Regions from separate parts of the Streptomyces sp. MCA2 genome, predicted to be linked through region 1. Evidence: riboswitches for the same ligand, from Rfam matches in the RefSeq annotation. Region 1 holds a riboswitch; the other holds the start of a gene.
What was found. A riboswitch is a leader RNA that binds a small molecule or an ion and turns the genes downstream of it on or off. The one in region 1 is predicted to bind glycine.

Region 1 (3,400 bases):
CTGGTGGAAGACCGGGTGGGCGAGGTAGTCGTCGCTGCGCAGCAGGGCCTGCGGCAGCGTCTCCGCGGCGGCCGCGTCCAGCTGCTCGACGTCGCCGTGCACACCGAAGGCACCCCAGACTCCGGCCAGCTGCGCGCGCCCGGTGGTCTCGTCGCAGGCGATGCCGACCAGGTCGGCGTCGACCTGCCGGAGGTTGACACCGGCCTCGCGGGCGGCCGCGACGACCTCGGCGGCCCGGCCGGGCACCCGCGCGGTCAGCGTGTCGAAGTACGCGCCGTGGACGATCTCCACCCCGCCGGCCCGCAGGCCCTCGGCGAGGACCGCGGCGTAGCGGTGGGTGCGCCGGGCGATCGTCCGCAGGCCCTCGGGCCCGTGGTAGACCGCGTACATGCCGGCCATGACGGCGAGCAGCACCTGCGCCGTGCAGATGTTGCTGGTGGCCTTCTCCCGGCGGATGTGCTGCTCACGGGTCTGGAGCGCGAGGCGGTAGGCCTTGCTGCCGTCGGCGTCGACGGAGACGCCCACCAGACGTCCGGGCAGGCTGCGGGCGAACTGGTCGCGTACGGCCATGAAGCCGGCGTGCGGTCCGCCGAAGCCCATCGGGACGCCGAAGCGCTGGGTGGTGCCGACGGCGATGTCCGCGCCGAGCTCACCGGGCGAGGTCAGCAGCGTCAGGGCCAGCAGATCGGCGGCGACGGTGACGATCGCGCCCAGCTCGTGGGCCTGCTCGATGACGGCGCGGGGGTCGCTCACCGCACCGGAGGCGCCCGGGTACTGGAGCAGCACGCCGAACACCCCGCGCTCGGCGATCTCGGCCGGAATGCCGTCGGACAGGTCCGCGACCACGACCTCGACGCCGGTGGGCTCCGCGCGGGTCTGGATCACGGCGGTGGTCTGCGGCAGGCAGTCGGCGTCGATCAGGAAGACGCCCTGCTTGACCTTGCCGACCCGGCGGGAGAGGGCCATCGCCTCGGCGGCCGCGGTGCCCTCGTCCAGCAGGGAGGCGCCGGAGGTGGGCAGTCCGGTCAGCTCGGCGACCATCGTCTGGAAGTTCAGCAGCGCCTCGAGGCGGCCCTGCGAGATCTCCGGCTGGTAGGGGGTGTACGCCGTGTACCAGGCCGGGTTCTCCATGACGTTGCGCAGGATCACGGGCGGCGTGAACGTGCCGTAGTAGCCGAGTCCGATCATGGACGCCAGCACCTGGTTACGGTCCGCGAGGCCGTGCAGCTCCTGGAGCACCTCGGCCTCGGTACGGGCCTGCGGCAGGCCGAGCGCCTCCGCGCTCTTGATCACATCGGGGACGGCGGTGGCGGTGAGCTCGTCCAGCGAACCGAACCCGACGTGCGCGAGCATCTTCGCCTGCGCCTCGTGGTCGGGACCGATGTGACGGCGCTCGAACGGGGTGCCCCGTTCCAGCTCGGTCAAGGAGATGCGATTGGTGGTCATCTGCGGGGGCCTCCTGGTCGGTACGACCTGCGAGGGGCACCGCGACGCGGGTGCCCGGACGGCCTCCCCCTCTGTCATCTCAACCTGAGAGTTTCACCGGCCCGCACGAGGCGGCCCGGCTTTCACCGTCGGTGAGGAGGGGCCCCGGCACTGTGCCTTCCGTCGCCCGCCCTGCTTTCCAGAGTGACCTCACCCATGCGGTACATGTGCCTGAGAGATTCCGGGGAGGATTTGCTCCTTCGGCGCCCAGGTCGCGAACGACACAGGACTCTCCCGCACGGGGTCTGCGGCCATTGGCCAGCCTACCAGCGCCGCTCTCGAAGGCTCCTTCGAGTGGCCAGGGCATGAAATGTGCCGTTTGGTAGTTGTCAGAGGGCAGTTGCGACCAATTGGAGGGGCCGTGCAAACCGATATCGATCCCCGGAGCCTGATCGGCCGCAAAGCGTTCGACCGTAACGGCACCAAAATAGGCACGATCGACGAGGTATATCTCGACGACGCGACGGGGGAACCGGAGTGGGCGGCCGTGCGTACCGGACTCTTCAGCCGGGACGCGTTCGTCCCCCTCGAACCCAGCAAGATGGTCGGCGAGGGCCTGCACATTCCTTACGACCGCAAGTTGATCAAGGATGCGCCCGACTTCGGCGTCGGCCGTCACCTCTCCCCTGAGCAGGAACTTCAGCTCTATCACCACTACCGACTGGATATCTCCTCCCCGACCTCCGACCCGGTGTCCTCCCCCGGCTCCGGTGACAAGAACTTCGGCAAGATCGCCGGCTCGGACGACTGACCGTCCGCCGGCCCCCCGCGCACCAGCGGCAAGGGCTCCCCCGGCCGCAGCGCCGGATCCTCGACAGCAAAGGTCCGCACCCTTCCCGGTGCGGACCACGGCGTTTCGAAGCGTACGGTCACCCTCCCCACCCCACTGCCCTGCACCCAGCCGGCGCCGAATTCCTCGTGCACCACGTCCAGCCCCGGATGCCAGCGCCGCGGCCGCTCCTCCTCGGCCTCGTGCGGCTCCGCCCCGCCGGCCGGCTCCGCCGCCGCGGCCGCCGCGGCCTTCGCGGTCTCCTCCGCCTCCCGCTCCGTAGCCACCTGGGCGAACAGATCCTCCTGTGTGAAGTCGGCCAGTCCGCTGACCCCCACACCCAGCAGCCGCACCCCGCCGGTGGTGTCCACCATCTCCAGCAGCCGCGCCGCGGCCTCCCGTATCACCGCCGGGTCGTCGGTGGGCCCCCGGAGCGTCTCGGAGCGGGTCAGCGTCGAGAAGTCGTAGTTGCGCACCTTGATGACCACCGTCCGTCCCGACCGCCCGGCCGCCCGCAGCCGCTGGACGCAGCGGTCGGCCAGCCGCAGCACCTCGCTGCGCACCCGGGTCCGGTCGGTCAGATCGACCTCGAAGGTGTCCTCGACCGAGATGGACTTCGCGTCCCGCTCGGCCACCACCGGCCGGTCGTCCCGGCCCAGCGCCATCGCATACAGCCCCGCGCCGTGCGCCTTGCCCAGCAGCCGCACCAGCTCGGCCTCACCGGCCTCCGCGGTCTCCGCGACGGTGTGGATCCCGGCCCGGCGCAGCGTCTCGGCCGTCGCGGGCCCCACCCCGGGCAGCGTCCGCACCGTCATCGGCCCCAGCAGCTCCCGTTCGGTACCGGGCTCGATCACCACCAGGCCGTCCGGCTTGGCCGCCTCGGACGCGATCTTCGCCAGCAACTTCGCGCCCGCCAGGCCAACCGAGCCGGTCAGGCCCGTGGCGGAGCGGATGTCGCGGCGCAGCTGCTCCCCCACGCCCCGCACGGCGGCCGTCTCGGGCGGCACCCCGCCCGCTTCCAGATCGACGAACGCCTCGTCCAGGCTCAGCGGCTCCACGAGCGGCGACAGCGCGTGCAGCAGCTCCATCACCGCCTCACTCACCTGGCGGTAAAGCGTGAAGCGAGGGGTGAGATAGGCGGCGTTG
Region 2 (3,400 bases), on a different contig from region 1:
TGGGCGGAGTCCGGGGGAGCTGTCACGCGGGCGGTGGCGGTCGGGGGGAGCCGGGTGGCTCAGCCGGTGATGAAGGCGGCGTACTCGTCGGCCGAGAGCAGGTCGCCCGGCTCACCGCTGATCTTCACCTTGAACAGCCAACCGCCCTCGAACGGGGCGGAGTTCACCAGCGAGGGGTCGTTGACGACGTCCTCGTTGATCTCGGTGATCTCACCGTCGACGGGCGAGTAGAGGTCGCTGACCGACTTGGTCGACTCCAGCTCGCCGCAGGTCTCGCCCGCCGCGACCGTGGCACCGACCTCGGGGAGCTGCACGTAGACGACGTCGCCGAGCGCGTTGGCCGCGTGCTCGGTGATGCCGACCGTCGAGACGCCTTCCTCGGCGCCCGACAGCCACTCGTGCTCCTTGCTGTAGCGCAGCTGCTGGGGGTTGCTCATGGCTCGATTCTCCTGTACGCGAGGGTGTGATCGTGAAGGGGGTCGCCCCCTGGGCACGGCCAGGGGGAGGGTCTTGCACCGTGAGACGCGCGGGCGCGCTGCCCGGGTCCGCCGCGGACGAACCGTTACTTCTGCCGCTTGTAGAACGGCAGAGCGGTGACCTCGTACGGCTCATGGCTTCCACGGATGTCCACACAGACACCCTCGGTACCCGGTGTGGCGTAGGCGGCGTCGACATAGGCGATGGCGACCGGCTTGCCGAGCGTCGGGGACGGCGCCCCGGACGTGACCTCACCGATGACCGTGCCGTCGGCCGTGACGACCGGGTACCCGGCGCGCGGGACCCGGCGGCCCCCGGCGACCAGCCCGACCAGCTTGCGCGGCGGCTGGGTCTCGGCGCGCTCGGCGGCCGCCGCCAGCGCCTCGCGGCCCACGAAGTCACCGCCGTTGGAGGTCTTCTCGAACTTCACGACCCGGCCCAGGCCCGCGTCGAACGGCGTCGTCGCGGTGGTCAGCTCATGCCCGTACAGCGGCATGCCGGCCTCCAGACGCAGCGTGTCGCGGCAGGACAGACCGCAGGGCACCAGACCGGCGTCCTTGCCGGCCTCGGTCAGCGCCTCCCAGAGGGCGACCGCGTCGGCCGGCCGGACGAACAGCTCGAAGCCGTCCTCACCGGTGTATCCGGTACGGGCGATCAGTGCCTCCACACCGGCGACCGTGCCGGGCAGTCCCGCGTAGTACTTGAGACCGTCCAGATCGGCGTCGGTGAGCGCCTTGAGGATGCCGGGGGACTCCGGGCCCTGCACCGCGAGCAGTGCGTAGGCGTCCCGGTCGTCGCGGATCGCGGCGTCGAAGCCGCCCGCGCGCGCGGTGAGCGCGTCCAGCACCACCTGGGCGTTGGAGGCGTTGGCGACGACCATGTACTCCTGGTCGGCCAGGCGGTAGACGATCAGGTCGTCGAGGATGCCGCCCTCGGCCTCGCAGATCATGGTGTAGCGGGCGCGGCCGGTCTTGACGCCGCCGATGTTGCCGACCAGCGCGTAGTCGAGGAGGTCGGCGGCCTGCGGGCCGGTGACGGTGATCTCGCCCATGTGGGAGAGGTCGAAGAGGCCGGCGCGGGTGCGGACGGCGACATGTTCGTCACGCTCGCTGCTGTAGCGGAGCGGCATGTCCCAGCCGGCGAAGTCGGTCATGGTGGCACCGAGCGCGCGATGGGTGGCGTCCAGCGCGGTACGGCGGGGGGCATCTGTCATGGTTCTGGGCTCCCAGGCATGGGTGACAAGACGTTCTCCCCATCTGTCATCGGAACCTGAGAGGTTCACCGGGATCGCGCGAACGGACCCGGTTTGCACCTTGGGTGGAGCCGCCCCGTAGGCCGGGCAGTGGCTCGCTTTTCAGATCTGCCTCGCCCGCGCGGTATAGGGGCCTGAGAGATTCAAGGGAGGACTTGCTCCTTCGGCGCCCCGCCATGGCGGCCGGGGACTCTCCCGCGCGGGTTCAAGCGGCCGGTATGGAGTTGGCCGTGCACGAGTAGCTGCGCTGGTGCACGTGGCGGCCACATCATTGCACGGGATCGCCGGATACAGGAGTCCCGGCCGCCGCCCCGCCCGTGACATGGGCAGATCGGACAATCTCCTTGATGGGCATTACCTTTTCTTGACACTCTGCGGGTAGGGGACGGACTCGAACCGGAGCAGAACCGGACGGGGAGGACGATCACGGTGCACAGCGAAGCGGCATGGGGGGCCACTTCCGGGGTCGCGCCCCCGGACGTCGGGCCGGCGGCGCCGCCGGTCATGGCCAGGACCGGGCGGCCGCCGCGGCCCGTGGTCCGGCCGGGGCGCGCCGCCGAGGCCGTGGACCTCCGGGGCGGGGGACGGGCGCGGGGCGCCGCCGAGCTGCGGTTTCCGGCCGGTGACCTGGTGGTGGTCTCCGGCCTGCCGGGCAGCGGCAAGAGCACCCTCATGCACCGTGTCGTGCCGCCGCTGGACGCGCACGGCGCCGCGGTGCACCGCATCGATTCGCAGGACGTCCGCGAGCGCTGGGCACGGGGCAGGCTGCGCCGGCTGCCGTACGCCCTCTACCGCCCGCTGGTCCGGGCCGCCCACTATCTGACGCTGCACCGTGCGCTGCGCTCCGGCGACAGCGTGGTGGTGCACGACTGCGGCACCCTGGCGTGGGTGCGCCGCTGGATCGCGCGGTCCGCGGCGCGCGGCGGCCGCGGGCTGCATCTGGTGCTGCTCGACGTGGCGCCCGAGGTGGCGCTGTCCGGCCAGGAGTCCCGGGGCCGCGGGGTGTCGGGGTACGCCTTCGCGCGGCACCGCGGGGCGGTGGGCCGGCTGGTCGGCGCGGCGGAGTCGGCCCGGCTGCCGAAGGGGTTCGGCTCGGCGGTACTTCTCGACCGGCGGGCGGCGAGCGCCCTGGAGACGGTCAGCTTCGACTGAACGGACCGGCATCCCGCCCCCCGGGTTCCGCCTCCCGCCTTCTCGTCTAGGGTCTTTGGCCAGATGGCGTGGTTGGGAACGGGTGGATACACATGACATTTCCGGAGCAGGGGATACCGCAGCTGGCATGGCCGGCGAACGAGCTCGAAGAGGTGCTGGCCGCGTCGGTCGGGCACCCGGGCGCCGGTGGCCGGATCGTCGAGGTACTGGGCCGCAGCCGGGTGTGGGTACCGCTGCCCAACGGCGGCGGCCCGGAGAGCGCGGGCCCCGGCACCCGCGGCCTCGATCTGCCCACGGTCGAGCTCGGCGGTGCGGCCTATGTCCCGGTCTACAGCTCCGAGCAGGAGTTCCTGCGGGTGGTCGGCTCGCACCTGTCCTTCACCGTCGCCCCGGCCCGGGAGTTCGCCCGCGGGCTGCCGCCGCAGATCGGCATCGTGGTCAACCCCGACGGCACGATAGGCGTCCCGCTGCCGCCGCCCGCGGTGGCCGAACTGTGCCGGGAGGGGCGCCATGAGCCGT

Region 2: it holds a riboswitch for glycine, as region 1 does, so the genes downstream of both, gcvT (glycine cleavage system aminomethyltransferase GcvT) here and gcvP (aminomethyl-transferring glycine dehydrogenase) in region 1, are expected to answer to the same signal.

What each region holds. Positions count from the first base shown of each region.
Region 1 is NZ_JAMJFM010000031.1:9,168-12,567, reverse strand. It holds gene gcvP (aminomethyl-transferring glycine dehydrogenase) at 1-1,446, opposite strand, end outside; glycine riboswitch at 1,635-1,732, opposite strand; gene M8I34_RS24360 (PRC-barrel domain-containing protein) at 1,847-2,236, shown strand; gene M8I34_RS24355 (DNA polymerase IV) at 2,140-3,400, opposite strand, start outside.
Region 2 is NZ_JAMJFM010000005.1:58,642-62,041, forward strand. It holds gene gcvH (glycine cleavage system protein GcvH) at 60-437, opposite strand; gene gcvT (glycine cleavage system aminomethyltransferase GcvT) at 563-1,690, opposite strand; glycine riboswitch at 1,842-1,937, opposite strand; gene M8I34_RS05705 (AAA family ATPase) at 2,159-2,881, shown strand; gene M8I34_RS05710 (enhanced serine sensitivity protein SseB) at 2,974-3,400, shown strand, end outside.